DNA from 2 places in the Micromonospora sp. NPDC049374 genome. Region 2 is predicted to be linked to the other one. Evidence: predicted binding sites of a transcription regulator. Region 2 holds the regulator's gene; the other holds the start of a gene.
The links. Region 2 encodes HrcA, which represses chaperone genes, less so after heat shock. Its sites were predicted from a motif close to GGTTNGCACNCTCNNNNNGAGNGTGCNAACC; they were not measured.
Positions count from the first base shown of each region.

Region 1: a site for HrcA is predicted at 11,984-12,014, ahead of groL (chaperonin GroEL). Genes of this name have one in related genera too.

Region 1 is NZ_JBFAQH010000002.1:240,444-255,313, forward strand. Features, by position in the region: gene AB0J93_RS04490 (alpha/beta fold hydrolase) at 1-1,772, shown strand, start outside; gene AB0J93_RS04495 (ABC transporter permease subunit) at 1,772-2,671, shown strand; gene AB0J93_RS04500 (DUF4232 domain-containing protein) at 2,747-3,484, opposite strand; gene AB0J93_RS04505 (DoxX family protein) at 3,687-4,133, shown strand; SAM riboswitch class I at 4,251-4,386, shown strand; gene thrC (threonine synthase) at 4,396-5,682, shown strand; gene AB0J93_RS04515 (GNAT family N-acetyltransferase) at 5,925-6,944, shown strand; gene AB0J93_RS04520 (GNAT family N-acetyltransferase) at 6,995-8,014, shown strand; gene paaN (phenylacetic acid degradation protein PaaN) at 8,068-9,744, shown strand; gene AB0J93_RS04530 (GNAT family N-acetyltransferase) at 9,809-10,339, opposite strand; gene AB0J93_RS04535 (cold-shock protein) at 10,552-10,755, shown strand; gene AB0J93_RS04540 (hypothetical protein) at 11,034-11,936, shown strand; gene groL (chaperonin GroEL) at 12,212-13,834, shown strand; gene AB0J93_RS04550 (S8 family serine peptidase) at 13,923-14,870, opposite strand, start outside.
Region 2 is NZ_JBFAQH010000021.1:29,355-44,224, forward strand. Features, by position in the region: gene AB0J93_RS26855 (16S rRNA (uracil(1498)-N(3))-methyltransferase) at 1-18, opposite strand, end outside; gene dnaJ (molecular chaperone DnaJ) at 20-1,165, opposite strand; gene hrcA (heat-inducible transcriptional repressor HrcA) at 1,239-2,261, opposite strand; gene AB0J93_RS26870 (DUF4870 domain-containing protein) at 2,472-3,068, shown strand; gene hemW (radical SAM family heme chaperone HemW) at 3,095-4,318, opposite strand; gene AB0J93_RS26880 (enoyl-CoA hydratase-related protein) at 4,339-5,127, shown strand; gene AB0J93_RS26885 (hypothetical protein) at 5,246-6,205, shown strand; gene AB0J93_RS26890 (phytanoyl-CoA dioxygenase family protein) at 6,395-7,330, shown strand; gene AB0J93_RS26895 (MOSC domain-containing protein) at 7,431-8,063, opposite strand; gene AB0J93_RS26900 (GlsB/YeaQ/YmgE family stress response membrane protein) at 8,238-8,525, opposite strand; gene AB0J93_RS26905 (GlsB/YeaQ/YmgE family stress response membrane protein) at 8,808-9,098, opposite strand; gene lepA (translation elongation factor 4) at 9,233-11,107, opposite strand; gene AB0J93_RS26915 (DUF4240 domain-containing protein) at 11,202-11,735, opposite strand; gene AB0J93_RS26920 (phosphotransferase) at 11,823-12,809, shown strand; gene rpsT (30S ribosomal protein S20) at 12,996-13,262, shown strand; gene AB0J93_RS26930 (hypothetical protein) at 13,367-13,807, opposite strand; gene holA (DNA polymerase III subunit delta) at 13,804-14,784, opposite strand.

The DNA.
Region 1 (14,870 bases), on a different contig from region 2:
GACCGCAGACCGACTCCGATCGGGTGAAGTTCCTCACCGCGCAGTGGCTCGACCACTACGTGGCCGGCGACGGTGACGCGCCGGGCGACACCTTCACCTTCTCCCGGATCGCCGGCTTCGACGCGATGGACCGGGGCCTGGTCGCCACCGGGTACCGCACCGACGACTACCCCGGTCTCGGCGGCGACTCCCGCGTCGAGTTGGCTGTGGCCGGCCCGGCCCAGCCGGTGGCCAACCCGCCCGGCGGAAATCCCGCCGCGATCTCCTCGGTACCGTTCGCCGGCTCGCTGAGCTCGCTGCTCAGCGGGGTGGCCGGCGACATACCCGGACAGCACGCCCGGTTCGAGTCCGAGCCGCTGACCGAGGCGGTCGACATCGTCGGTGCGCCGACCGTGTCGCTGCGCGCCGCGTCGAGCAGTGGCGAGGCCGTCCTCTTCGCCAAGCTCTACGTGGTCGACCCGGAAGGGGCGGCCACCCTGCCCAGCGGGCTGATCGCGCCGATCCGGCTCAGCGGCCTGCCGGCGAGCGTCGACGCCGCCGCACCGGTCACCGTGACCCTGCCGGCGATCGTGCACCGGGTGGAGGCCGGGCATCGGCTCCGGCTGGTGGTGGCCACCTCGGACCAGGCGTACACGACGCCGATCGAGCCGGCCGTTTACACGGTGGCGGTCGGCGACACGCCGGTCAGCCTGCCGACGGTCGACAGCGACCCGATCCCCACCGAGGCGGCGCTCTGGCGCTGGATCCTGGTCGGGCTGCTCGCCGCGATCGTGGTCGGCCTCGTCGTGCTCGTGGCCGTGCTGCGCCTGCGGCACCGTCGTCAGGACAGCTCCGTGCATCCGCAGTACGCGGACACCCCGCTGGCCGTACGCCGGCTGCGCAAGGAGTACGCCGACGGCTTCGTCGCGGTCTCCGAGGTGGACTTCGAGGTGCACCCCGGTCAGGTGGTCGGCCTGCTCGGGCCCAACGGCGCCGGCAAGACCACCACGTTGCGGGTGCTGATGGGGCTCACCCAGCCGACCGCGGGGGAGATCTACGTCTTCGGGCACCGGCTGGTGCCCGGCTCACCCGTACTCTCGCGGATCGGCGCGCTGGTGGAGGGGCCGGGGTTCCTGCCGCATCTGTCCGGTCTGGAGAATCTGAAGGCGTACTGGCGGGCGACCGGCCGGCCGGCGGCCGACGCCCACTTCGAGCAGGCACTGGAGATCGCCGGGCTGGGTTCCTCGGTGCACCGGCGGGTGCGTAAGTACAGCCACGGCATGAAGCAGCGCCTCGCCATCGCCCAGGCCATGCTCGGCCTACCGGAACTGCTTGTGCTCGACGAACCGACCGACGGGCTGGACCCACCGCAGATCGCCGAGATGCGCCGGGTGCTCCAGCGGTACGCCACCGACGGTCGGGCGGTGCTGGTCTCGAGCCACCTGCTCGCCGAGGTGGAGCAGACCTGTACCCACGCCGTGGTGGTGAACAAGGGCCGGATCGTGGCCTCCGGACCGGTCGAGGAGATCGTCGGCGACTCGCCGAGCGTGCTGTTCGAGGTGGGTGACCCGACCGCGGCCCGCACCGTGCTCGACGGCCTCGGTGGCGTACGGGTCCTGGACGACGCCGATGGGCAGTTGGTGGTCGACACGAACGGCACCGCCCGCAGCGAGGTGGTCGCCGAGCTGGTCCGGGCCGGGATCGCAGTGGACCGGGTGGTGCCCCGGCGCCGCCTGGAGGACGCCTTCCTCGCCCTGGTGGGCGAGAACTCTCGGGGAAGCGGGGACCGGTGATGGCGGGATCGACTGTCGAGCCGACGCGGGACACGACGACGCTTGCCGCCTCGGGTGCGGCGGCCGGCTACCGGCCCGCCCGGACGCTGCCGTTCGGGGCGGAGTTCCGCCGGCAGGCGTCGCGCCGGCGTACCCAGTTGGCACTCGGCTTCATGGTGCTGCTGCCGCTGATCATCCTGATCGCGTTCCAGTTCGACACCAACGACGACGACAACGGCGGGGGCGAGTTCGGCAGCCTGATCGATCTCGCCACCTCCGGTGGGCTGAACTTCACCCTCTTCACCATCTTCGTGTCGGCCTCGTTCCTGTTGGTCGTCGTGGTCGCGCTGTTCTGTGGTGACACGGTGGCGAGCGAGGCGAGTTGGGGAAGTCTGCGCTACCTGCTGGCGATCCCGGTGCCCCGGGCCCGACTGCTCACGGTGAAGTTGCTTGTCGCGCTCGCGTACTCGGCGCTGGCGCTGATCCTGCTCGCCGGCACCGCGCTGGCCATCGGCACCCTGCGCTACGGCTGGTCGCCGCTGCGCAGCACGGTCGCCGCCCAGTTGGAGCCGGGTGAGGGGCTGCTGCGGCTGCTCGCGGTGCTCGGTTACCTGGCGATCGTCCTGCTGGTGGTCGCGGGCCTGGCGTTTCTGCTCTCGGTGACCACCGACGCGGCGCTGGGCGCGGTAGGTGGTGCGGTGCTGCTGTGGATTCTCTCCAGCATCCTGGATCAGATCACCGCGCTCGGCGCGATCCGGTCGTTCCTGCCGACCCACTACAGCACCGCGTGGCTGGGACTGCTCTCCACGCCCGTGCAGACCGACGACATCGTCCGGGGCACGGTCTCGGCGATCTGCTACGCGACCGTGTTCTGGGGCCTGGCCTTCTGGCGCTTCACCCGCAAGGACATCACCAGCTGAGCGCAGGTCACGAGCGCGTTTCGCGCCGTCCGCGGTGGGCTGTCCCGGCACGGGATCTTGCCGTGCCGGGACAGCTCAGAGCAGCGGCACCGGTGTGGTGGGCGGCGGGTTCGGCGTCGAGGGCGTCGGCTCCGGCGTGCTCGGCTCCCGCTTCTGCCAGGCGCTGACCCCGAGCCGGTCGGTGTTGCCCAGGTCGATCCGCCCCGCTATGACGACCCGTTGCGCAGGCCGGCCGCGCAGCGGGGCGACGTCGAGGTGCTCGGCGTTGGTCGCCACCACGGTCGGGTTGTCGACCAGGTTGCGCCAGAGCAGGGCGGTGCCGGCGGCCTCACCGGGGGCCAGCACCAGCGGCCGGGGTGGATCGTCGAAGCCGGACGTGATTCCTTCGGCACCCCGGATCACCCGGACCGGGATGACCTCGCCGTCCGCGTCCCGCAGTTGCGGCTCCGGATACCCGTGCAGCCGGTAGGGGCGGTCGCCGCAGTTGACCAGTTCCAGGCCCATCGCCCGCAGCCCCATGGCGGCGTTGACGTCGCCGGCGCTGATCCGGACGCCGGAGTCGGGGCAGCCGGACGTCGGGCCGTTGGCCCCGCCGAGCTCGCCGTCCCGGGAGGGCGTACCGCCGAGATCGGCGTCACCGGGCGGCGTACCGCCGGGCCCGCTGGAAGCCGGGACCGGGCCGGGCGGCGCACTTGCGACGTCGCCGACCGGGGCGCAACCGGCGAGCAGACCGAACGCTGCGGCGATCGAGACCGGCACGGCGACGAGCCGACGGCCGCCGGCGGTCGAGCTGCGGACCGTTGTGCGTGGCATCGGTGCATCGTCGCACCCGGCCGCGGCGGCCGATGCCCCCGGCCACCCGCGTCAGCAGCCGATAAGGTTTCCGTCATGGTGCTGCCCCCGGAAGTTTCGGCCGCTAGGATGACTGGGAGCGTTCCCACCAAGAGAGATTGCATCGACAACTATCTATAAGGTCCGCATTCTGGTACCACCACCCCACTCGTAGGAGGTACCAATGCGCACTGACCGGTTCGGCGGGCCGGCTCTGTCCCTGTTCCGCATTGTCATCGGGTTGTTGTTCCTCATTCACGGCATGTCGTCCGTCTTCGGCGTCTTCGGCGGCAACCGTGGCGCCGGCGAGGCGGTGCCGCTCGGCCAGTGGCCCGGCTGGTACGCCGCGATGATCCAGTTGGTCTGCGGCGCCCTCGTGCTCCTGGGGCTGTTCACCCGGCCCGCGGCCCTGCTGGCGTCGGGTTCCATGGCCTACGCGTACTTCGTGGTCCACCAGCCCGACGCGTTGCTGCCGCTGCGCAACAACGGCGAGTTGTCGGTGCTCTTCTGCTGGTCGTTCTTCCTGGTCGCGGTCCTCGGCCCGGGCACCTGGGCAGTTGACAACCTGTGGCGGCGCGGGGCGGCGACGGTCGCCCTGGATCAGGCTGAACCGCGATCCGTCCCGGCCTGACGGCGGTCCTCAGCGGTGCCGGGGCACGCGACGGCGCCGCTGAGGATTCGCTCACAGGCTGGGATTGACCGGCGACGGCCGCGGCCGGATTGCCTAGACTCGGCGATACAACTGCATACCTCATCCAGAGGGGCTGAGGGATACGGCCCGACGACGCCCCGGCAACCACCTCGCGCGCTCACCGTTGAGCGTCCGGCGGGGCAGGTGCCAATTCCGTCCCCGCCGCAGGGTGCGATGCGGGGAAAGATGAGAGGACTTCGACATGACGTCGACGCTCGCCCCGTCCGGCATCGACACCGCCGCCAGCCCCGCCCGTGCCCTGGTCTGCCGTGCCTGCTCGGCCCGCTACCCGCTCGCCGCCCAGCACGCCTGTTTCGAGTGTTTCGGCCCGCTGGAGGTCGACTACGATCCGGCCGCGCTCGCCACTGTCACCCGCGAGCAGATCGAGGCCGGTCCGCGCAATCTCTGGCGGTACGCCGCCCTGCTGCCCGCCGGCCAGGACCCGGCCACCCGGGTCACCTTGGATCCGGGGTTCACCCCGCTGGTGGCCGCCGACCAGCTCGCCGCCGAGTTGGGCATCACCGCTCCGCTCTGGGTCAAGGACGACAGCGCCAATCCCACCCACTCCTTCAAGGACCGGGTGGTGTCGGTGGCGCTGACCGCCGCCCGCGCGCTGGGCTTCTCCCGGTTCGCCTGCGCCTCCACCGGCAACCTGGCCAACTCGGTGGCGGCCCACGCCGCCCGGGTGGGCACGCCGTCCGTGGTCTTCATCCCCAGCGACCTGGAGCAGGGCAAGGTCGTCACGACCGCCGTCTACGGCGGCGACCTGGTCGCCATCGACGGGTCGTACGACGACGTGAACCGGCTCTGCGGCGAACTGGTCGAGACCGACGAGTTCGAGGACACCGCCTTCGTCAACGTCAACGTGCGGCCGTACTACGCGGAGGGGTCCAAGACGCTCGGGTACGAGGTGGCCGAGCAACTCGGTTGGCGGATCCCCGCCCAGGTGGTCATCCCGATGGCCTCGGGCGAGCTGCTCACCAAGATTGACAAGGCGTTCAGCGAGCTGGTCGAGATCGGCCTGGTCGAGGCCCCGGCCGGTGGCTGGAAGGTCTTCGGGGCGCAGTCGGCAGGCTGCAACCCGATCGCCACCGCACTGCACGCGGAAACCGACGCCATCACCCCGGTCAAGCCGACCGGGATCGCCAAGTCGCTGAACATCGGCGACCCGGCGGCCGGGCTGTACGCACTGGAGGCGGTGCGCCGCACCGGTGGCTGGATGGACTACGCCGACGACGACGAGATCCGGGCGGGGGTACGCCTGCTGGCGCGTACCACCGGGGTCTTCGCGGAGACGGCCGGTGGGGTCACCGTGGCGGTGCTGCGCAAGCTGGTCGAGTCGGGCCGACTGGACCCGTCCGCCGAGACGGTGGTGTTCAACACCGGCGAAGGGCTGAAGACACTCGACGCGGTCGCCGGTGAGGTCGGCCCCACCCACCGGATCAAGCCTTCGTTGCGGGCCGCCCGCGACGCGGGCCTGCTGAGCTGACGACGACCAACGGATGAGTAAGCGGTATTTCGCAGGGAGTGAGCGAAACACGCCGCCAGGGACTTGACGACCGCAAACCGACGGCGCAAGATGCTCCGTGCGGGAGGGCGCTTCGCCGTAGACTTTCAGTCTTTACGACCCAGCGCCGGAGGCGTTGTGCGATCGTCCCTCCCGACCAACGTCCGAGCGGGCCAGCGAAAATTCGCTGGCCCGCTCGTCTGTCGCTGGCGCAGGCTGCCGGCATGACCATCACCATCGCCCCTGTCGAGGCCACCGACGAGGTGGCCGTCGAGCAGGCGTATCAGATCGGTGCCGCACAGGTGGCCGCCGATGAGCCGGACTTCCCGCCCCTATGCCGGCGACGATTCACCGCCCTGCTCCGCCATCCGATGCCGGGCTACGAAACCACCATGCTGCTGGCGCGGATCGACGGTGAGCCGGCCGGTTTTCTCCGGCTGGACCTGCCGCAGCTGGACAACACAGAGAACGCCTCCGCTGAGCTGATCGTGCATCCGGCGCAACGCCGCCGAGGCGTGGGCCGCGCGTTGGCCGAACACGGGCTCGGCCTGCTGCGCGGGCGCGGGCGTAAACGGGTGAGTGCGATGAGCCGGGCGGAGCTTGCCGGCGAGCCCGGTCGTCGGTCGCCGGGTAACGCGTTCGCCGTGGCCATGGGCGCGGTCGATGCCCTGACCGACGTGCGGCGGCGCCTCGACACCGCTGACCTCGATCAGGCGGCACTGGACGCGCTGCTGGCCGACGCCCGGGGCCGGGCGGTCGGCTACGAGGTGCTGCACTGGCGCGGGGGCACTCCCGACGACCTGGCCGCCGACGTGGCGTACCTCGACGGACGGCTGCTGGCCGACGCGCCGATGGGCGACCTGGCGTGGGAGCCGGAGCAGGTCGACGCCGAACGCCTACGCGGCACCGAGCTGGCGCTGGAGGCGCGGGGCCGGCGGCGTTACCACGTCGGTGTCCGCCACGAGGCGTCCGGTCGGCTGGTCGCGTGGACGCTGCTGGACGTCGGGGCGTCCGCGGACTGGCACTCGTTCCAGCAGATCACCATCGTCGACCCGGAGCACCGGGGTCATCGGCTGGGCCTGCTTTCCAAGATCGAAAATCTGCGGCACCTGCTCGCCCACGAGCCGGGCGTGCGGGTGATCGACACCTTCAACGCGGCCAGCAACGACCACATGATCGCCATCAACGAGCAGCTCGGTTTCCGGGTGCGGGACCGCTGGAGCAACTGGCAGCTAGACGTGTGACCGGCGAAAACCGGTGGCGGTGGCCGGGCGGTGCCGGCAGGCTCACCGCCATGGACATCGCCGTCACGCCGTACGAGTCCACCGACGAGGCAGCGCTCGACGAGGCGTACCGCGTCGTCGCGGCGGCGCAGGCGGTCGACCTGCCCGACCTGCCGGTGGGGGACCGGGCCGAGTTCGGGCTCCTGGTCGTCCATCCGCCGCACGGCAACGTGATTCACCAGGCGCTGGCCCGGCGGGACGGCGAGGTGGCCGGCCACCTGCGGATGCGGCTGCCGCAACTGGAGAACACCGGCATCGCCACCGTCGAGCTGACCGTCGATCCGGCGCAACGGCGGCGGGGAGTGGGCCGAACCCTGCTGGCGTACGCCCGGAAGGTGGCCGCCGAGCACGGCCGGGAGCGGTTGATCGGTGAGACTCCCGGGCCGCTGCCCGACGGACCGGGGCGGGAAGCGCCCGGGGCGGCCTTTGCGGCGGCGGCCGGAGCGCAGGCCGCGCTGGCCGAGGTGCGACGCCGCCTGGACACCACGCGGCTCGATCAGGCGGCCCTGACCGCGCTGCACGACGCCGCCCGCGCCCGGGCCGCCGGCTACCGGACGGTGGCCTGGCGGGGGCCGGTGGCCGAGGAGTACGTGGTCGACATCGCCCGGCTTGAGAGCCGGCTGCTCACCGACGCGCCGATGGGCGATCTCGCGATCGAGGCGGAGCAGGTTGATGCCGCGCGGCTCCGGGAGATCGAGCGGATCCAGCGGCTGCGCGGCCGACGGCGCTACCACGTCGGCGCGGTGCACGAGGCGACCGGCCGGATGGTGGCCTGGACGATGATCGACAGAGGGCCGTCCACGCCGTGGCACGCCTGGCAGGAGATCACCATCGTCGACCCCGCACACCGGGGGCACCGCCTCGGCCTGCTCGTCAAGGTCGAGAACCTTCGGCACGCACTTGCCCACGAGCCGGCCCTGGCCGCGATCGACACCTGGAACGCGGCGGCCAACGATCACATGATCAGCATCAACGAGCAGCTCGGGTTCCGCCCGGTCGACGCCTGGACCGATTGGCAGCTGACCATCTGAAGTTGTGACAGGCCCCTACTGATCTGAGGGCTTCGTGTTGCATGATGGCGGGCATGACGGAGACCCCGCACCCCCTCTACGACAGGCACGCCGAGACCCTCAACCGTGCGCTGACCGCGATCACGGAGCGGGGGTACTGGTCCGCCTACCCGGAATCACCAAGCCCACGGGTGTACGGCGAGACCGCCGCCGCTGACGGCAAGGCCGCCTTCGAGGCGTACCTCGGCAGGGACTTCCCGCTCGACCAGCCGCATGGTGGCGGCGACCGGGTCGCCACCGAGCACAGCCCGTTCGGCGTCGCGCTGAACGTGCGCTACCCGCACGCCGACGCCGACAAACTGGTCGCCGCCGCGTCGGCGGCGCTGCCCGCCTGGCGGGACGCCGGCCCGCGGACCCGGGTCGGTGTCTGTCTGGAGATCCTCGACCGGCTGCACCGGAACGTCTTCGAGCTGGCCAACGCGGTGCAGTTCACAAGTGGTCAGGCGTTCGTGATGGCGTTCCAGGCCGGTGGTGCGCACGCCCTGGACCGCGCGCTGGAGGCGCTGGCCTACGCGTACGCGGAGATGACCCGGCACCCGGGCACCGCCGGCTGGGAGAAGGCCGCCGGCAAGGGCGACCCGCTGCGGATGTCCAAGACCTTCCACGTGGTCCCCCGGGGAGTGGCCCTGGTCATCGGCTGCAACACCTTCCCGACCTGGAACTCGTACCCGGGTCTGTTCGCCTCGCTGGTCACCGGCAACCCCGTCGTGGTCAAGCCGCACCCGGGCGCCGTGCTGCCGCTGGCCATCACCGTGCGGTACGCCCGGGAGGTGCTTGCCGAGGCCGGCTTCGACCCGAACCTGGTGCTGCTGGCCCCCGAGGCACCGGGCGAGAAGCTCGCCTCGACGCTGGCCCTGCATCCGGCGGTGAAGATCGTCGACTTCACCGGCTCCACCGAGTACGGCGACTGGCTGGAGGCCAACGCCCGCCAAGCGGCGGTGTACACCGAGAAGGCGGGCCTCAACACGGTGGTGATCGACTCCACCGACGACTTCGCCGGGATGTGCCGCAACCTGGGCTTCACGCTGACCCTTTACAGCGGGCAGATGTGCACCACCTCGCAGAACATCCTCATCCCCCGGGAGGGCATCGACACCGACCAGGGGCACAAGAGCTTCGACGAGGTGGCCGGCGGCATCGCCACGGCGGTCGGCAAGCTCACCGGTGACCCGGCCCGGGGAGTGGAGCTGACCGGCGCCATCGTCAACGACGGGGTGCTGGAGCGGCTGGACGAGGTCGCCAAGGTCGGTTCGCCGGTGCTGGAGTCGCGTACCGTCGAGCACCCGTCGTACCCCGAGGCCGTGGTGCGTACGCCGACGATCGTCAAGCTGGACGCCGGCGACACCGAGACCTACTCGCGGGAGTGGTTCGGGCCGATCTCCTTCGCCATCGCCACCGACTCCACCGCGCACAGCCTGGAGATCCTGCGCTCGACCGTGGGCGAGAAGGGCGCGCTCACCGCAGCGGTCTACTCCACCGACGACGCGGTGCTGGACGCCACCGAGGCGGCGGCGATCGAGGTCGGGGTGCACCTGTCGGCCAACCTCACCGGCGGCGTCTTCGTGAACCAGTCGGCGGCCTTCTCCGACTTCCACGGCAGCGGAGCGAACGCGGCGGCCAACTCGGCGTTGACCGACGGGGCGTACGTGGCGAACCGGTTCCGGATCGTGCAGAGCCGCCGGCACGTCTGAGGGGTTGCGCTGGGGGCTCCGGGGCCGCCCCGGAGCCGCCCGGTCCGGTGATCGTCCGTGGGGTCTACGCGGCCCTGCGCATCTGGAGTTCGCGCAGGGTCGGGATGTTGGGGTGCGGGACGCGGACGCCGGTGTCGACGAATCCCAGCCGCCGGTAGGCCCGGTAGGCCCGGTCGTTGCCGACCACCACCTCGAGCATCAGCTCCTTCCGTCCGCAGGCCCGGGACCAGCCCGCCACCCCACCGACCAGATCCGCGAGCAGGCCGGTGCCCCGCCAGCTTGGAGTGATGTAGACGGCGTACAGCACGGTCACCCCCGGCTCGGCCGGGTGCGCCATCCCACCGACGTGCCCGACGAGCCGGCCGCCCGGATCGGCCACGAACTGCGCCGTGTCCGGGCCGGCGGAGACCCGGGCGACCCGGGCGGCGTACTCGGCGTGGGGCCGGGCCGCGGCCTCGGCGATCGTCTCCAGGAAGGCCAGCGGCGCGTCCGCCAGCATCTCCAGGCGTAGCGCGCGCATCCGAGCTGCGTCGGCCGGCTCGACTCGGCGGATGACGGCCCGGCGCACGCCCGTTCCGTCGGTGACGATCGTCATGCCCGCATGCTTATCACAATGACGTACGACGATACGGTCGACTGTAATACGCCCGATTTGTGGTCGTGCGCCGTCGTCACTCCTCGTGTAGCGTGCGATTTCGGTCACCCGTTTCAGCGGTCGTCGACGACTGCCGAAACCGGTGGTTTCCGGGTCCCCGGTGCGCCGGCGACCCGAGGTAGTGGAACGCCGTGCAGAGTGAGGAAAACACCGTGGCACAAGGCACCGTGAAGTGGTTCAACGCCGAGAAGGGCTACGGCTTCATCGCCGTCGACGGCGGGCAGGACGTCTTCGTTCACTTCTCCGCGATCGAGATGGACGGCTACAAGGCGCTGGACGACGGTCAGCGGGTGGAGTTCGAGATCGCCCAGGGCCAGAAGGGCCCACAGGCCGAGCAGGTGCGCGTCATCGCCTGAGCGCCGACCGCCCACCCCCACCGACCGATCGTCGTCGGGGTGGCGTGACCATCGCCGGAGGGGGCTGCGGTGCCGGTGCCCCACAAGGGAAGATCATGGGCCGATCCAGCCGTCGCTGAGGAGATCCCATGTCCGACCAGCCGCCCCCGACAGGTCCGTCCTCCTCGCCTTCGGGTGAGCCGCAGCCGCCCGCCGGATGGGTCGGCCAGCCGCCCCTCCCCGGCCAGCCTCCGTACGGTGTGCCGCCGGCTCATCCCGCGCAGCCGCCCCACGTCGGCATGACGCCGTATCCCGGCCAGCCGGTCTACGGCTGGTACCCCCCGGGCGGCTACGGCCTCGACCCCTCCGACACCCTGGTCACCCCGCCCGGGGCCGGTCTGGGCGGCTGGTTCGCGCGCTGCGTGGGCGCCGCCCGTCGCGGTTGGCGACCACTGTTGCCGATCCTCGTACTCACCCAGGCGCTGCCGGCCGCGGTGCTGTCGGTGCTCGTGCTGGCCGTGGACCCCTCGGCCCGCTGGGACGCCCAACTCGCCAGCGACTCCGCCGCGCTGCCGGCGAACTTCTGGTCCGACCTCGCGACGCTCCTGCTCGTGCTGGTCGGCGGCAGCCTGCTGCTCGGTGTGGTGCAGGCGGTCGGCTGGGCCGCCGGCACCTGGGTGATCAGCCGGCAGGCGATCGGCGAGTCGGTCGGCACCGGTGCCGCGCTGCGTTACGGACTGCGTCGGGCGTTCGGTCTGTGGGGCTGGACACTGCTCATCACCCTGATCGTCACCTTCGGCTTCTGCCTGTGTTTCCTGCCCGGCGTGTACGCGGCGTTCGCGCTGGCCATGGCCGGCCCGGTCTACCTCTTCGAGCGGCACGACCCGCTCAGCAGGTCGCATCGCATGCTGCGGGACCGGCTGGGGCTGCTGCTCGGTCGGGTGGCACTTGTGGGCGCCGCCGTGATCGGCTTCTCGCTGGCCGCGAGCGTGGTCGAGTCGCTGGCGATCCTGCCGTTCGGCGCCACTCCGCTGGACTCGCCGGGTACGGCGGTGGGTGCGGTGCTGACGGTCACGGTGGTCGCGGTACTGACCCTGCCGGCGTACCTCGCGCAGCTGGTCGGGCTCGTTGTCACCTACGCCGAGCAGCGGGCACACGAGGGTCCGGTGAACGCCGCCCAACTGGCGGCCGAACTCGGCTGACCCGGGCCATCGTGCTTGCACTCGGCAGGGCAGAGTGCTAAACAAGTCATTGGCACTCGCATGGCGTGAGTGCCAGCTGGTCGGGACGGTGGGGCCGCGGTCGCGCTCGTGACATAACCACGGGTGGGGCACGTGGCCGGTCGTCGCGGGCTATCCGGCCCGGCCGAGGAGACGTCGCCGTCGCCAGGTGGCGACGTCCCAAGGTGCGTACACCAGACGGCCCATCCGGGGCACACACTCGGGTGGCCCGTGAGTGTCCAGGAGGACAACGCCGTATGGCCAAGATGATCGCGTTCGACGAAGAGGCGCGCCGCGGCCTCGAGCGGGGCATGAACCAGCTCGCCGACGCCGTGAAGGTGACCCTCGGCCCCAAGGGCCGCAACGTCGTGCTCGAGAAGAAGTGGGGTGCCCCCACCATCACCAACGATGGTGTGAGCATCGCCAAGGAGATCGAGCTCGAGGACCCCTACGAGAAGATCGGCGCCGAGCTGGTCAAGGAGGTCGCCAAGAAGACCGACGACGTCGCCGGTGACGGCACGACGACGGCGACCGTCCTGGCCCAGGCACTCGTTCGCGAGGGCCTGCGCAACGTGGCCGCCGGTGCCAACCCGATGGCCCTGAAGCGGGGCATCGAGGCTGCGGTCGCCAACGTCTCGGAGGAGCTGCTGAAGCTCGCCAAGGACGTCGAGACCAAGGAGCAGATCGCCTCCACCGCCTCCATCTCCGCCGGTGACACCAGCGTCGGCGAGATCATCGCCGAGGCGATGGACAAGGTCGGCAAGGAAGGCGTCATCACCGTCGAGGAGAGCAACACCTTCGGGCTGGAGCTGGAGCTCACCGAGGGTATGCGCTTCGACAAGGGCTACATCTCGGCCTACTTCATGACCGACCCGGAGCGTATGGAGGCCGTCTTCGACGACCCGTACATCCTGATCGCGAACAGCAAGATCTCGTCGGTCAAGGACCTGCTCCCGATCCTGGAGAAGGTCATGCAGGGCGGCAAGCCGCTGCTGATCATCGCCGAGGACCTGGAGGGCGAGGCCCTGGCCACGCTGGTGGTCAACAAGGTCCGTGGCACCTTCAAGTCGGTCGCCGTCAAGGCGCCGGGCTTCGGTGACCGCCGTAAGGCCATGCTGACCGACATTGCCATCCTCACCGGTGGCCAGGTCATCAGCGAGGAGGTCGGCCTCAAGCTGGACGCCGTCAGCCTCGACATGCTGGGCCGTGCCCGCAAGGTCGTGGTGACCAAGGACGAGACCACCATCGTCGACGGTGCCGGCGACGCCGAGCAGATCCAGGGCCGGGTCAACCAGATCCGGGCCGAGATCGACAAGAGCGACTCCGACTACGACCGGGAGAAGCTGCAGGAGCGGCTGGCCAAGCTGGCCGGCGGCGTTGCGGTGATCAAGGTCGGCGCGGCCACCGAGGTCGAGCTCAAGGAGCGCAAGCACCGTATCGAGGACGCGGTCCGCAACGCCAAGGCCGCCGTCGAGGAGGGCATCGTCCCGGGTGGTGGTGTCGCGCTGGTTCAGGCCGGCAAGACCGCCTTCGACAAGCTCGACCTGGCCGGCGACGAGGCGACCGGCGCGCAGATCGTGAAGATCGCGCTGGACGCCCCGCTGCGGCAGATCGCCGTGAACGCCGGCCTTGAGGGCGGCGTCGTGGTGGAGCGGGTCCGCAACCTCGACCCGGGTCACGGCCTCAACGCCGCGACCGGCGAGTACGTCGACCTGCTGGCCGCGGGCATCATCGACCCGGCCAAGGTGACCCGTTCCGCGCTGCAGAACGCCTCGTCGATCGCCGCGCTGTTCCTCACCACCGAGGCCGTCGTGGCGGACAAGCCGGAGAAGACCGCGGCCGCACCGGCTGGCCCGGGCGGCGGGGACATGGACTTCTGAGTCCAGCTCCCAACGCCGGAAGGGGCGGGCCGCGTCAGCGGTCCGCCCCTTCCGCTGTGTCGGCGGCATCATCGAAGTCCGGTGACGATCACCCACGGGCCGCCGAGACGGCCGCGTACGCGTCGACCAGGCCGGCGCCGACGAGGTTCGCCGGCCCGCCGCATTCGTCGGGCTGACCCTGGGCCGGGTCGCTGGTCTCGATCGGGGCGGCCGTCTCGCGCAGGATCCGCCGCGTCCGGTCGAGGTCGCCGACGAGTTCCGGGTTGGCCGACCACATCAGCGCGGCCACGCCCGCCACCTGCGGTGTGGCCATCGAGGTGCCGTCGAGCACCGCGTACCCGCCGCCGGGCATCGCGGAGAGGACCTCCGCCCCCGGCGCCATCAGATCCGGTTTCGTCGCCCCGGTGGCCGTCGGGCCACGGGAGGAGAAGGCGGTGACCCGCCCCCGGTCGTCCACCGCACCGACGGTCAGCACGTCCGCGTACGGTGCGGGCGGGTCCTGCACGGAGCCGCAGAACGGGCCCGTGTTGCCGGCCGCCGCGACGACGAGAATCCCGGCGGCCTCCAACGCCGTCGTGGCCGGTAGCAGCGCCGAGGGGTCGCAGCCTTCGATCGGCGGACAGCCCCACGAGTTGGTCAGGATCTCGGGCGCCCGGGCGGGCCGCCCCTGTCGGAACGGATCGCCGTCGGGCGGGAAGGGCGCCAGCATGAACTGGAGGCAGTCGAGGTAGGCGGCCGGGTTCCCCAGATTGCGGTCGAGGTTGACGCAGCCGACCCACTGTGCGCCGGGGGCCACACCGATGCCGTCCCGCCCGACGGCGCTGCCCACGGTGTGGGTGCCGTGTCCGCTGCGGTCGGTCGGCGCTTCGGTGCCGTTCCACGGGTCGAACCACGAGTCGTCGCCGCCCCGGAAACCCTGGGCCAGGGTCGGATGCCGCCCGTCCACTCCCGAGTCGGAACTGCCCACGGTTACCCCGGCGCCGGTGACGCCGAGTTCGGACCAGACCCGATCCGCGCCGATCATGGTGATGTTCCA
Region 2 (14,870 bases):
GAACAGCGGGGCGGACACGTCAGGCGTGGCCGTTGAAGGCGTCGCGCATCCGGGAGAAGAACCCGCCCTGCTTGGTCAGCTCGGCGACCTCCTCGCCGCGGGTCTTGGCGAAGTCGCGCAGCATCCGTTCCTGGTCGGCGTCGAGCTTGGTCGGAGTGCGCACGTCGAGGTGGACGTAGAGGTCGCCCCGGCCGGCGCCGCGCAGGTGCGGTACGCCTCGGGCCCGCAGCCGCAGGGTGCTGCCCGGCTGGGTACCCGGCTTGACGTCGACGGGTTCCTCGCTGTCGAGCGCCTTGATGGTCAGCCGGGTGCCGAGCGCGGCGGCGGTCATCGGCACGGTGACCCGGCAGTGCAGGTCGTCGCCCTTGCGGGAGAAGACGTCGTGCGGCCGTTCGTGGATCTCCACGTAGAGGTCCCCGGCGGTGCCGCCGCCCGGGCCGACCTCGCCCTGCTGGGCGAGGCGGATGCGCATGCCGTCCTCCACCCCGGCAGGGATCTTGACGGTCAGCGAACGACGGGTGCGTACCCGGCCGTCACCGGCGCAGGTCGGGCAGGGGCTCGGGATGGTGGTGCCGTAGCCCTGGCAGACCGTGCACGGCCGGGCGGAGACCACCTGCCCGAGGAAGGTGCGCTGCACCGACTGCACCTCGCCCCGGCCACCGCACGCCTCGCAGGTGGCCAGGTGGGTGCCGGCGGCGGTGCCGGCACCGGAGCAGGTGGTGCAGAGCACGGCGGTGTCGACGGTGATCGGCGCCTCGACGCCGAAGGCGGTCTCCTGGAGGTCCAGTTCCAGGCGCAGGATGGCGTCGGCGCCGGGGCGGGTACGCGGACGCGGGCCTCGCCCGGCGCCGGTGGCACCACCGAAGAACGCGTCCATGATGTCCTGGAAGCCGACGAAGGGGCCTGCCCCGCCGGGGCCACCCGGACCGCCGGGCCCGCCTCCGCCGGGTGCCAGCGGATCCCCGCCGAGGTCGACGATCTGCCGTTTCCGATCGTCCGAGAGGACCTCGTACGCGGCGTTGATGTCCTTGAACTTCTCCTGTGCCTCCGGATCCGGATTCACGTCCGGATGGAACTGCCGCGCCAGCTTGCGGTAGGCGCGCTTGATCTCGTCATCGGAGGCACCCTTGCTCACGCCGAGAATGCCGTAGTAGTCCCTGGCCACTGCGTTCCGTGTCCTCGTGTTCGTCTCGAGTTACGCCGTTCGGCGGCGGCAGCCTGCCGTCGGCCCTGACTTGTCAGTTCTGGGCCAGCAGCTCGCCCACGTAGCGTGCCACGGCCCTCACCGTGGCGATGGTTCCGGGGTAGTCCATCCGGGTCGGTCCCAGCACGCCCATCCCCCCGACGATTGTCGCGCCCGGGCCGTATCCGGTGCTGACCACGGAAGCCGCCCGCAGGTTGTCGTACTCGTTCTCGTCGCCGATGCGCACCCGCAGTGTGCTCGGCTCCACCTCGCCGATGAGCTTGAGCAGCACGACCTCCTCCTCAAGTGCTTCAAGGATCGGACGCAACGAGCCCTGGAAGTCGAGCAGGCCGCCCCGGGCGAGGTTGGCGGTGCCGGCCAGAGCGAGCCGCTCCTCGTGCCGTTCGACGAGCGTCTCCAGCAGCACCGTGGACAGGGTGGTCATCGCCGGGCGCAGGTGCGGCACGCAGTCGTCGATGAGGGCCTGCACCAGCGGCGGGGTCTCCGACAGGCGGACGCCCACCAGTTTCTCGTTGACCAGCCGGCGCAGGTCCAGCACGTCGTCGGCGAGGACCGGCGCGGGCAGCTCGACGAGTCGCTGCTCGACCCGGCCGGTGTCGGCGATCATCACCAGCATCAGCCGGGTGGTGGAGATCGGCACCAGTTCCAGGTGACGCACCCGGGATCGGGCCAGGCTCGGGTACTGCACGACGGCGACCTGCCGGGTCAGCTGCGCCAGCAGCCGCACCGTGCGGTGCACCACGTCGTCGAGGTCGACGGCGCCGGCCAGGAAGCGCTCGATCGCCCGGCGCTCGGCCGGGCTGAGCGGCTTGACCCGGCTCAACCGGTCGACGAAGAGTCGGTAGCCACGGTCGGTGGGCACCCGCCCCGCGCTGGTGTGCGGCTGCCGGATGTAGCCCTCGTCCTCCAGCACGGCCATGTCGTTTCGGACCGTGGCCGGCGAGACACCGAGTTGGTGCCGCTCGACAAGCGACTTGCTGCCGACCGGCTCCTGGGTGGCGACGTAGTCCTCGACGATCGCCCGGAGCACGGCGAGCTTCCGGTCGTCCAGACCCATCCTTGCCACCTCCTGTCGCAGGTCAGCCCGCAGCGTCACGGCCACCAGAGGAACACTCTGGCACTCGACTGTAGCGAGTGCCAGTCTACGTCGGCGTCCCCGTCCACGCGATGATCAAGTCGGCACGCCCGTCATCGAACCGATCGGTGGGTTGACACTCGCCGGTGTCGCTCTGGTGCGCCGTTGCCGGTGGCACCTACCGTGACCCCCATGACTGAACCACCTCGTCCCCCGGACTCCGGCGACGAACCCACGACACCACTGTCCGGTTCGCCTGGCCAGGGCGGCTATCCCCCGCCCGGCGGCTATCCACCTCCCACCGGCGACCAACCGCCGCCGGCCGGCTACCCCCCACCCGGGGGCTACCCGCCGCCCGGCGGTTACCCGCCGCCGCCCGGGGCCCCCGGTGTCGGCTACCCGACCGGCGGTTACGGCGCTCCTGGCGGTGGCTACGCCAACAACGAGGACAAGACCTGGGTGCTGATCGCGCACTTCGGCGGCCCGCTCGGCGTGGTCGTCGGTGGCGGGCTCTTCGGCTGGGTGGCGCCGCTGATCGCCATGATGGTCCGCGGGCAGCAGTCCCCGGTCGCCCGGGCCCACTCGGTGGCCGCGCTGAACTTCCAGCTCACCTGGGCCATCGTCGGGGTGCTGAGCTGGGTGCTCGCCACCATCACCTGCGGCATCCTGTTCTTCGTACCGATCATCGTCGCGATCGTGCCGCTGATCTTCGGCATCATCGGCGGGGTCAAGGCCAACGAAGGGGTGCTCTACCAGTACCCGATGACGTACGCCTTCGTGAAGCGCTGACCGGCCGGCTTACCTGGTGACGGGGGTCAGGGCAGCAGGTCGCGAACCACGGCGTCGGCGAGCAACCGGCCGCGCAGGGTGAGCACGGCGCGGCCGGCGGCGTGGGCGGGCTCGGCGAGCAGCCCCTCGGCCAGCGCCCGCGCCGCGCCCGCCCGCCCGGCGTCGGTAAGCACGTCCAGTGGCAGGCCGGAAGCCAGCCGCAACCGGAGCATGACGTCCTCCATGTGCGCCTCGTCGCCGGTGAGCACCTCCCGGGCCTGCCCGGGTGACGCCCCGGCGGCGAGGCGTTGCGCGTACGCGGCGGGATGTTTGACGTTCCACCAACGCACTCCGCCGACGTGGCTGTGTGCCCCCGGCCCGAGGCCCCACCAGTCACCGCCGGCCCAGTAGAGCAGGTTGTGCCGGCAGCGCGCGTCCGGCGTGCGGGCCCAGTTGGAGACCTCGTACCAGGAGAAACCGGCCGCGCCGAGGGCGGACTCGGCGGCCAGGTAGCGGTCCGCGGCCACGTCCTCGTCCGGGTAGGGCAGCTCGCCACGGCGCATCTGGGCGGCCAGCCGGGTGCCGTCCTCGATGATCAGGGCGTACGCGCTGACATGGTCCACGCCCGCGGCCACCACCTGGTCCAGCGAGGCGGCGAAGTCCTCGGCCCGCTCCCCCGGTGTCCCGTAGATCAGGTCGAGATTGACGTGGTCGAAGCCGGCGTCGCGGGCCTCCAGCGCGGCGGCGGTGGCCCGGCCGGCATGGTGCCGGCGGTCGAGCACGGCGAGCACCCCGGGCGCGGCCGACTGCATGCCCAGCGAGATCCGGGTGTACCCGGCCGCGCGCAACTCCTTCAGCGAGGTGGGCGTCACCGATTCCGGGTTGGCCTCGGTGGTCACCTCCGCGTCGGCGGCCAGCCCCCAGGTCCGGTCGATCGCGTCGAGGATGCGGGCCAGGTCGTCGGCGGGCAGCAGGGTGGGGGTGCCGCCGCCGACGAAGACCGTGTCCACCCGGGCTGGCGGGGCCTCGCCCAGCACCCGGGCGGCGAGCGTCAGTTCCGCCAGCACGGCGTCGGCGTAGCCCTCCCGGCTCGCGCCGCCGCCCAGCTCGTCGGCGGTGTACGTGTTGAAGTCGCAGTAGCCGCAGCGGCTCGCGCAGAAGGGCACGTGCACGTACACCCCGAAACCGCGGGCGCCCACGGACGCACGGGCGGACGCGGGCAGCGACCCGTCGACGGGGACGGGCTCGCCTGCTGGAAGGACGCCGGGCATGGCCACTAGTGTGCCCTGGCATGACCTCTCCCGACGCGCTCGTGCGGGTCGCCACGGCCCACGGGGTGACCACGCTCACCCTGGACAGTCCGCACAACCGCAACGCGCTCTCCACGCCGCTGATGACCGAACTGCTGGCCGGACTGTCCGCCGCGGTCGCCGACGACGCGGTCCGGGTGATCGTGCTCGACCACACCGGGCCGGTCTTCTGCTCCGGAGCCGACCTGAAGGAGACCGCGGCGGCGTACGCCAGCGGCACGGTGCCCGCCGGGATGCTGGGTGACGTGCTCGCGGCGGTCCGGGAGTGCCCGAAGCCGGTGCTGGCGAGGGTCGCCGGCCCGGCCCGGGCCGGCGGCCTGGGTCTGATCGCGGCGGCCGACCTGGCGGTCTGCACGGCCGAGGCCACGTTCGCCTTCACCGAGGTGCGGATCGGGGTGATCCCCGCGGTGATCTCCGCGACGGTGCTGCCCCGCCTGACCAGCCGGGCGGCAGCCGAGCTGTACCTGACCGGCGACACCTTCGACGGCCGGCGGGCGGCCGAGATCGGCCTGGTCACCGCCGCGGTGCCGGCAGAGGAACTGGATGCCACGGTGCAGCGGTACTGCGACTCGCTGGTACGCGGGGCCCCGGCGGCGATGGCCGGTGCGAAGCGACTGCTGCGCCGCCCGGCCGCCGTCGACCTGCGCGCCGACCTGGCCGAGCTGGCCGAGCTGTCCACCGGGTACTTCCTGTCGGCGGACGGGATCGAGGGGGTCACCGCGTTCCGGGAGAAGCGGCCGCCGCGCTGGGTGGCGGAACTCGGTAGGTGAGGTACGGCCGGGACGGGGAACCTCGCGTTGCGCGTGGGCGCCACAGGAGGTGGGAACCGCTCGGACGACCCGAACGGGTCGATCAGGGACGTACGCTTGGCGGACCTTGACACAGGAGGTGCGGGTGCGAACTCGGGCTGTCGCGACGGGCTTCGTGGTCCTCGTCCTGATCGCCGCGATCGGGATGATCGTGGTGCTGAGGCAGGCCGGTGAGGGGCTACGGCTGCCGCTGGCCGGCCGGGCCTGCACGGTGCAGGCCGACGGCGAGGTGACGCTCGACTCGCAGCAGATGGCGAACGCGGCGACCATCGCGGCGATCGGCGTGCAGCGCGAGATGCCCGAGCGGGCGGTGGTGGTGGCGCTCGCCACCGCGTACCAGGAGTCCGGGCTGCGCAACCTGACCGGTGGTGACCGCGACTCCGTGGGGCTGTTCCAGCAGCGACCGAGCCAGGGCTGGGGCACACCGGCCCAGATCCGCGACCCCCGGTACGCGGCGGGGAAGTTCTACGCGGCGTTGAAGAAGGTGCGCGGCTGGGAGGACATGCGGGTCACCGACGCCGCACAGAAGGTGCAGCGCTCGGCCTTCCCGGAGGCCTACGAGAAGTGGGCCGACGAGTCGCAGGTGCTCACCCGGGCGCTGCTCGGTCACGCCACCACGGCGGTCACCTGCGCGGTGGGCGGCGACCCGGTGATGCGCGGTGCCGCCGCCATCGCCGCGCTGACCAAGGGACTGGCGCTCGACTGGGGCCTGGTGGCCGTCGCCTCCGACGACGACCGCCCGGCAGGCAGGAGCTACTTCAGCTCCGCCGTCGACAACTACGGCAACCCGACCCTGCTGAAAGTGGGGATCAACGACTTCGAGCGGAGCCCCGCCGGCAGCCTGATGACGTCCCCCGAGGGCGTACGGGCCGGCTGGCGGTACACGCACTGGCTGGTCTCCCACGCCAAGGAGCACGGGGTGAAGCGGGTGACCTATGACGGCCGGGAGTGGACCGCCAAGCGCGGCGCCTGGAAGCGGTTGCCGGACAGCGACCGGGGCGACACGGAGGTTCTCGCCGAGGTCCACGCCGACGTCTGAGCGACCCCCGATCTTTTTACCCGCAGTCACCGCAAGATCCGGCAATTCGGCACGTAAGGCCGCGTCTCGCCACGTTGGGTGACGTGCGGTAGTCAGGCAACCGCCTTCAGTCGCCGTGCCTGTGGAAAGGTCGCGGGGTGCCCCCCGGGCCATCCGGACGCGCGTTACGATCGGCGGCCTGTGCCAGAAATGGTTTCACCTCTTGGGGAGGGGTACGACGTGGCGTTCGACTACGGCGACCGGACCGGCTACGAACCGATCAGTGACGTCGACCGCAAGGAGTTTCACGAGCAGGGCTTTCTCCTGCTGCGGAACGTCCTGACCGAGGATCACCGGGCCGCTCTGGAGGCCGCGGTCGACCGGGTGTACGAGGAGGAGAAGGCCAAGGGCACCACCACCAAGGACGGCACCCTGCACCTGCTGGGCTTCCTTGAGCGTGACGAGCTCTTCGGCGAGCTGCTCACCCACCCGATCGCCTTCCCCTACATGTGGGGGCTGGCGGGCTGGAACATCTACACCCACCACAACCACCTCGACGTCACGCCGCCGGCGTCGGAGCCCGAGAAGCCGTACTGGGGTTGGCACCAGGACGGGTACCGGCAGAACTCCGACCCGGAGACGATGGACCCGAACCTGCCGCGGCCGATGTTCTCGCTGAAGGTCGCCTACGTGCTCTCCGACCTGTCGGAAAAGGGTCGGGGCGCGACGAAGGTGATCCCGGGCAGCCACCTGTGGAACTCGCTGCCCCGCCCGACGGACCTGAGCGTGCACAACCCGGATCCCGAGGGCACGGTCGAGATCACCGCCAACCCGGGTGACGCCTTCATCTTCGACCGCCGCCAGTGGCACTCCCGGTCGACCAACCTGTCGAACATCACCCGCAAGATGCTGTTCGTCGGTTACACCTACCGGTGGATCCGCCCGCTCGACGAGCTGCACCCCGACAAGGACGGCGAGTGGTACCGCAACCGCACGCCGGTGCAGCGCCAGTTGCTCGGTGAAGGCACCCACACGGCCAACTACTGGGGCATCAACTGGGACGGCTACATCGACGACGAGATCCCGCTGCGCAAGGAGCTCAAGCAGCGCGGTCTGCTCAACCGCAGCATCCCCTGGCTCCGCTGACCGGACCGTGACGACAGGCCCCGTGGGCCACGCCTGGACGTGGCTCACGGGGCCTGTCGCGTCACCTCGGGACGACGCGCCGATCCGTCAGCCGGCCGGTTCACCCCAGGCGGCGACGCGCCTTCTCGCGGATCGGCTCGGGCAGGTCGTCGGCCGCCAGCAACCGGGGCAGCAGCGCCGGCTCCAGGCTGAGCGCCCGGAACACCTCGCCGAGGGTCACCCCGTGCGCCGGCCGGTGCACGATCTCGATCGGATCGCCGGCGCCCACCGCGCCCTCGCGCACCACCCGCAGGTACGCGCCGGGGGTCGCGCGGGCGGTGAACCGCTTGATCAGATCCGGTACGCCCCAGAATCCGGCAAAGGTGGTGCACGGCGTCCGCGGCATGGTCACCTGGAGCAGCACCTCACCGACGGCCCACTGCTCGCCGATCACGGCGCCGGTCACGTCGACCGCGTACGTGGTGAGGTTCTCGCCGAAGCCGCCGGGGCGGATGGTGCGCCCGAGGTCCGCCTCCCACCAGGCCGCGTCCTCCCCCGCGTACGCGTAGACAGCCTTGTCCGGACCACCGTGGTGGGTCCGTTCGCCGATGAAGTCGCCGGCCACCCCGTCGACGCGGAAGAGCACCGGAGCATCGGCCGGCCGCTTGTCGATGCCGCTGCGCCCGCTCGCGTCACCGGCCCACGCCGCCTCGGTCACGATGCCGACGTTCACCGATGCCACCCTGCCCGTCATGATCACATCCTACGGGAGCGACCTCGTCACGCCACGGCCCTCGCCCGCCGCCGGCTGGTCAGGTCGGTCGCGGCACGGGGGCGGGCCGGCCGCCGCGCCTGCGCACGAAGTTGGGCGTACGAACGCGAAAGGCACCCGACCTCGACGGTCGGGCGCCTTTCGACGGTTCAGCTGTTACCGGTGGGTGACACCCCGGCGGTTGCGGCCCACGCCAGCGACCAGCGCCACGGCGACGGCGGCCAGCAGCACCTGGAGCATCAGCTCCCGCCAGTCGATACCGGCGGTCTCGGCGAAACCGGACGCACGGGCGATCACGGTACCGAGCAGCGCCGCACCGACACCGATGAGCATGTGCAGCCAGATCGGCATGTTCTGACGGCCCGGCACCACCAGTCGGCCCAGCGCACCGACGATCAGACCAACGATCAGGGCGGTGATGATGCCCCAGACGGTGAGCTCCATGGTCGCTCTCCTTCACAAAGACGTTCCACAATGTGTGGCGTTCCTGTCGTGACCGCCTAATGCCCGACCCACGAAGATCCCAAACCGGCTTTTCCGTCCGAGAGGTCACGACGACTCCGAAAGATCGCGGCCAGCGACTCTTCGCCGCGATGCCGTGAGCTACGGCCAACGCCGACGGGGTCGACACGCCGATCGGCCGGTCTGGTCAGGCCGCGAGCGAGCGGGCCCGAACGCCGACGGGCGCCCGGCCGGGTGGCCGGGCGCCCGTCGAGGCGGAGTCGGTTACCGATGGGTGACGCCGCGACGGCGACTGCCCACGCCGACCACCAGCGCGACCGCGATCGCGGCCAGGGCGACCTGGACGGCCAACTCGGCCCAGTCGATACCGGCGGTCACCGTGGCGATGCCCATCGCACGGGCGAGCACGGTGCCGAGCAGCGCCGCACCGACGCCGATGATCATGTGCAGCCAGATGGGCATGTCCTGCCGGCCCGGTACCACGAGACGGCCCAGCGCGCCGATGATCAGACCCACGAACAGCGCGGTGATGATGCCCCAGACGGTGAGCTCCATGGCGGATCTCCTTACCCGGAAGATGTCATTTGGGGGGTTCCTGTCCTCTCGGTCAGATTCCCTCGACGACGAATCCCCAAACCGCCCGCGCCCAGCCGGACGCCCCTAGGCAAGCAGGCGCCACCCCGGGTCGGTCACTTTTTTCCGCTCGCCTTGCCGTCGGAGTCGGAGGAGAGCGCGGCGATGAACGCCTCCTGCGGGACCTCCACCCGGCCCACCATCTTCATCCGCTTCTTGCCCTCCTTCTGCTTCTCCAGCAGCTTGCGCTTACGGCTGATGTCACCGCCGTAGCACTTGGCGAGCACGTCCTTACGGATGGCGCGGATGGTCTCCCGAGCGATCACCCGGCTGCCGATGGCCGCCTGGATCGGCACCTCGAACTGCTGGCGCGGGATGAGGTTGCGCAGCTTCGCCGCGATGGTGGTGCCGTACGCGTACGCCTTGTCCTTGTGCACGATGGCGCTGAACGCGTCCACCGGCTCGCCGTGCAGCAGGATGTCGACCTTCACCAGGTCGGACGCCTGCTCGTCGGTGGGCTCGTAGTCCAGCGAGGCGTAGCCCTTGGTGCGGCTCTTGAGCTGGTCGAAGAAGTCGAAGATGATCTCGGCCAGGGGCAGCGTGTAGCGCAACTCCACCCGGTCGGCGGAGAGGTACTCCATGCCGAGCAGGTTGCCCCGCCGGCCCTGGCAGAGCTCCATCACCGCACCGACGTAGTCGTTCGGCGTCAGCACGCTGGCCCGCACCGTCGGCTCGTACACCTCGGCGATCTTGCCGGTCGGGTACTCGCTCGGGTTGGTGACCACCACCTCCTGGCCGTCCTCCTGGATCGCCCGGTAGACCACGTTCGGCGCGGTCGAGATCAGGTCCAGGTTGAACTCCCGCTCCAGCCGCTCCCCGATGATCTCCAGGTGCAGCAGGCCGAGGAAGCCGCAGCGGAACCCGAAGCCGAGCGCACCCGAGGTCTCCGGCTCGTAGGTGAGCGCGGCGTCATTGAGCTTGAGCTTGTCCAGCGCGTCGCGCAGTGCCGGGTAGTCCGAACCGTCGATCGGGTAGAGCCCCGAGTAGACCATCGGCTTCGGGTCCTTGTACCCACCGAGCGGCTCGGCGGCCGGCCGGTTGTTGATGGTGACGGTGTCACCGACCCGGGACTGCCGGACGTCCTTCACCCCGGTGATCAGGTAGCCGACCTCACCGACGCCGAGCGCCTCCGCCTTCACCATCTCCGGCGAGATGACCCCGATCTCCAGCAGCTCGTGCACCGCGCCGGTGGACATCATCTTGATCCGGTCCCGGGCGCTGATCTGACCGTCGATCACCCGCACGTAGGTGACCACACCCCGGTAGACGTCGTACACCGAGTCGAAGATCATGGCGCGGGCCGGAGCATCGGCGTCACCCACCGGCGGGGTGAACTGCCGGACGATCTCGTCGAGCAGGTACGGCACGCCCTCACCGGTCTTGCCGGAGACCTTTATGCAGTCCGCCGGGTCACCGCCGATCAGGTGGGCCAGTTCCTCGGCGTACTTCTCCGGCTGGGCGGCCGGCAGGTCGATCTTGTTGAGCACCGGGATGATGTGCAGGTCGTTCTCGAGCGCGAGGTACAGGTTCGCAAGCGTCTGCGCCTCGATGCCCTGGGCTGCGTCGACGAGCAGGATGGCACCCTCGCAGGCGGCCAGCGACCGGGACACCTCGTAGGTGAAGTCGACGTGACCAGGCGTGTCGATCATGTTGAGCACGGCCTGCTCGCCGGCCCGCTCGCCCTCCCGGATCGTCCACGGCATCCGGACCGCCTGGCTCTTGATGGTGATGCCGCGCTCGCGCTCGATGTCCATCCGGTCGAGGTACTGCGCGCGCATCTGCCGCGGGTCGACCACACCGGTGAGCTGCAACATCCGGTCGGCCAGGGTCGACTTTCCGTGGTCGATGTGAGCGATGATGCAGAAGTTCCTGATCCGCCCCGGGTCGGTGGCACCAGGAGCGTTCGCGCCGGGATCGAGCGTCGGTGGCACAGCGGTCCGTTCTGGTCGGCTGACGTGAGCGGGCCGGCACGCGCCGGCCCCCTCTATGCTCCCATGTCCCCGGCTGGCATCGGCCGGGCGTCCGTCACTCCTGCGGCGGCTCGACGAAGAGGGTGGCGAGCCGGGGCAGCCTACGGCGGGCCTCCTCCTCGTCGTCGAAGTCCCAGAAGTCGTTCAGGTCGGGCTGCGGCGTCGCCGCGCGCTCCCCCGGCAGGTCGGTCGCGGTGGCCCTGCGGTACGCGTCCCACGGCACCGCGAGCATGTCCTCGCACTCGAACTCCTCGCCGCTGAGCGAGGCGGACCGGATCTGCGGCAGATCGGCAAGCGAGTCCGGATCGGCGACCGCCCGGGCGAAGACCTCCCGTCCCTGGGTCATCAGCCAGCCCCGGAAGTACTCGAATCCGTCGTCGGAAGCGCCACCGTTGATCAGGTACGCGGCGCCCCACAGATCGACCCGGTAGGACGCGGCCAGGACCCGCTGCTGGTGGTGGGCGTACCCGACGATCTCCTCGGGGTCGCGGGCGGCGAGCAGCGCGACGGCCCGGGCGGCGATGGCATCCGGCTCTCCCCCGCCGGTGCGGGCCCGGTCGATCAACTGCCAGAAGTCGTCGGTCCTCATGGTCCGGCAGTCTGGCAGACACCACCACGGGTGCCCGGATCCGCGCCAGATGTCGCCGCCGGACCGGGCACCGGGCAGCATGGTCGGGTGAGCTTCGCCTCCCCGCCCGCCGTGCCGTACCACGCCACCGCGCAGCGGCCCGAGTGGTCGGCCCTGCCGGCGCGGCTGCGGGCCGCAGTGGCCACCCGGCTGGGCGCCCCGGTGGTCCAGGCCCGGACCGCCGGTGCCGGTTTCACCCGGGGGTTCGCCGCGCTGCTGCGCACCGCCGACGGGCAGGGCGCGTTCGTCAAGGCCGCGCCCCACACCGAGCAGCCGCACCTGGTCGACTGGTACGCCCGGGAGGCCGCGATCCTCACCCGGCTGCCGGCCAGCCTGCCGGTGCCCCGCCCGCGCTGGACGCTGTGGGAGGCGGGCTGGTACGTCCTGTGCCTCGATCCCGTCGACGGTCATACCCCCCGGCTGCCCTGGGACCGTGCCGAGCTGAGCGCCACCCTCACCGCCTTCACCGACGTCACCGAGGCGCTCGCCGAACCGCCGGCCGAGTTGACCGCCCTCGGCCTGCCCCACCTCGCCGACCTGGCACGCGACGACATCCTCTGGTGGGGCGAGGTCGCCGCCGGCCGGGAACCGGTGCCGCCGCTGCCCGCCCCGGCCCGGGGACGGCTGGCCGAACTGGTCGCGCTGGAGTCGCGCCTGCCCGGGTACGCCGCCGCCGCGACCGGACTGACCCACGGCGACCTGCGGGTCGACAACGTGCTGATCGACACCGTCGGCACGGCCTGGTTCTGCGACTGGTCGTGGCTGTGCCACGGGCCGGCCTGGTTCGACCTGGTCACCCTGCTGATCACCGGGTACGCGGGCGGGTTGGACGTCGATTCGCTCTTCGCCGCCCACCCGGCCGCGGCCGGCGCACCCGACGACGCGCTGGACGTCACGCTGGCCGCCCTGGCCGGCTACCACCTCACCGCCGCCACGTCGACACCGCCGACCGCGTCGAGCCACCTGCCGGCGCACCAGCGGTGGACCGGTGGGCAGGCCCTCGCCTGGCTGGCGCACCGCCGTGCCTGGGCCTGACCGTCGCCGCGTCCGCTCGGTCGACCGTGCCGGTGTCGGACCGGTCGGCCTGGCACCGGCGACCGCTGCGGTGCCGTTTTGGCCCGCCCGAACCGGACCTGGTAACCTGGCTCTTCGCGCAGCGATGACGCATGTTCGTCGCGCGCACAAGCTGACCAACCCGAGCTATCAAGACGAGGCTGTCGCGTGGCGAACATCAAGTCCCAGATCAAGCGCAACCGGCAGAACGAGAAGCGCCGGCTGCGTAACAAGTCGGTCAAGTCGTCGCTGAAGACCGCCATCCGCAAGTTCCACGAGGCCGCCGAGGCCGGTGACGTCGAGAAGGCCACCGTCCTCATGCAGGACGCCTCGCGCAAGCTGGACAAGGCGGTCAGCAAGGGCGTCATCCACGGCAACCAGGCCGCGAACCGCAAGTCCGCGATCGCCAAGCGCGTCGCGTCGCTCGCCTCCTGAGCCAGCGCCCAGACCTGACGGAAGCCCCGAGGCGGTGCCTCGGGGCTTCCGCACGTCCATCCGCCCGGCGTTGATCCGTTCCGGTCCGGCGGCGCGCGCCCTGATCAGGACCCAGGTTCGGTGGTTTCCGGCCGAGACCCGACGTCACTGCGCTCCGCCGGCTCGGACCGCACCACGACGCCGGGCACGCTGTGCCGTAGCCAGTCGACCCGGGCCCGCCCGACCACCGGCTCCATCTGCTGGCGGAACCGGTCACGTTCCTGCTCGGGTACGGCTGCGGCGGAGCGCACCACCGCAGCGGCCACCAGGTCGTTGAGCTTGACCATCACGGCCACCGCGGCCGGTAGCACGAGCACCGCCCACCAGGTCACCAGTTCGGCGAGCGCGAGCAGCGCCGCCAGCGCGATCGTCCCCTCGAAGAAGATGAAGCAGAGCACCCCACCCGGGTTGACGAACCGCAGGCCGAGCGCCCGCGCGTAGAACGGACGGTACCGCTCCTCGTCGGCCGGGATCGTGGCCCACGAGCCACGGAGGGCTCCGCTCACCTGGCGCCGCCCTGCCGGGCGGCAGCCACCGAGAAGACCGCCTTCTCCAGCGCGTACGCCCGGTCGTCGGAGCCGCCCTTGACGGCCGCGTTGCACTCGGCCGCCGCCCGCATGGCCAGGACCAGCCCGTCGGGGGTCCAGCCACGGGCCTGCCGTTGGGCCCGTTCGACCTTCCACGGCGGCATGCCGAGGCTGCTGGCCAGCTGGTACGGGCTGCCCCGGCCCGCCGAAGCGACCCGGGCGACCGTACGGATGCCGTCGGCGAGGGCGTCGGCGATCGGTACCGGATCCACCCCCACGTGCAAGGCCCAGCGCAGTGCCTCCAGGGCACCCGGGAGGTCACCGATCATCGTGGCGTCAGCCACCGTGAACCCGCTGACCTCCACCCGGCCCCGGTAGTAACGCGCCACCGTGTCGGCACCGATCCGGCCGTCGGTGTCGGCGATCAGTTGGGAACAGGCTGCCGCGAGTTCGCGCAGGTCGTTTCCGACGGCGGCGATCAGTGCTTCGGCGGCGTCGTCCGTGCACCGTCCGCCGGCCCGGCGGATCTCGTCGCGGACGAAGGCCACCCGGTCACGGTGTCCCTTGAGCTTTGCGGCGGGCACGACCCGGGCACCGGCCGACTTCAGGCCGTCGGCGAACGCCTTGCCCTTCGCGCCCCCGAGGTGCGCCACCACGAGCTGCACCTCCGGGTCGGGGTTCTTCGCGTACGCCAGCAGGGCGGCGACCAGGTCCTTGCGGGCGTCCTGACCGGACCGGAGCACCAGCACGCGACGCCCGCCGAACAGCGACGGGCTGAGCATCTCGTCGATCTCACCGACGGTGAGCTGACTGGCCTGGTATTCCCGCACGTCGACGGCGGGGTCGGCGGCACGGGCGGCGACAACGGTTTCGGACACCGCGCGCGTGGCGAGCAGCTCCTCGTCGCCGAGGACGAGCACAATAGGAGCGGCACTGGCGGCGGTCACGCCGCCCATATTCGCACGCGCGGCCGGCCGGTCCAGCCTGCTCGTCGTTACTCTGCCGGCAGACCCCGCACTCAGCGCAAATCCAGACATACGTC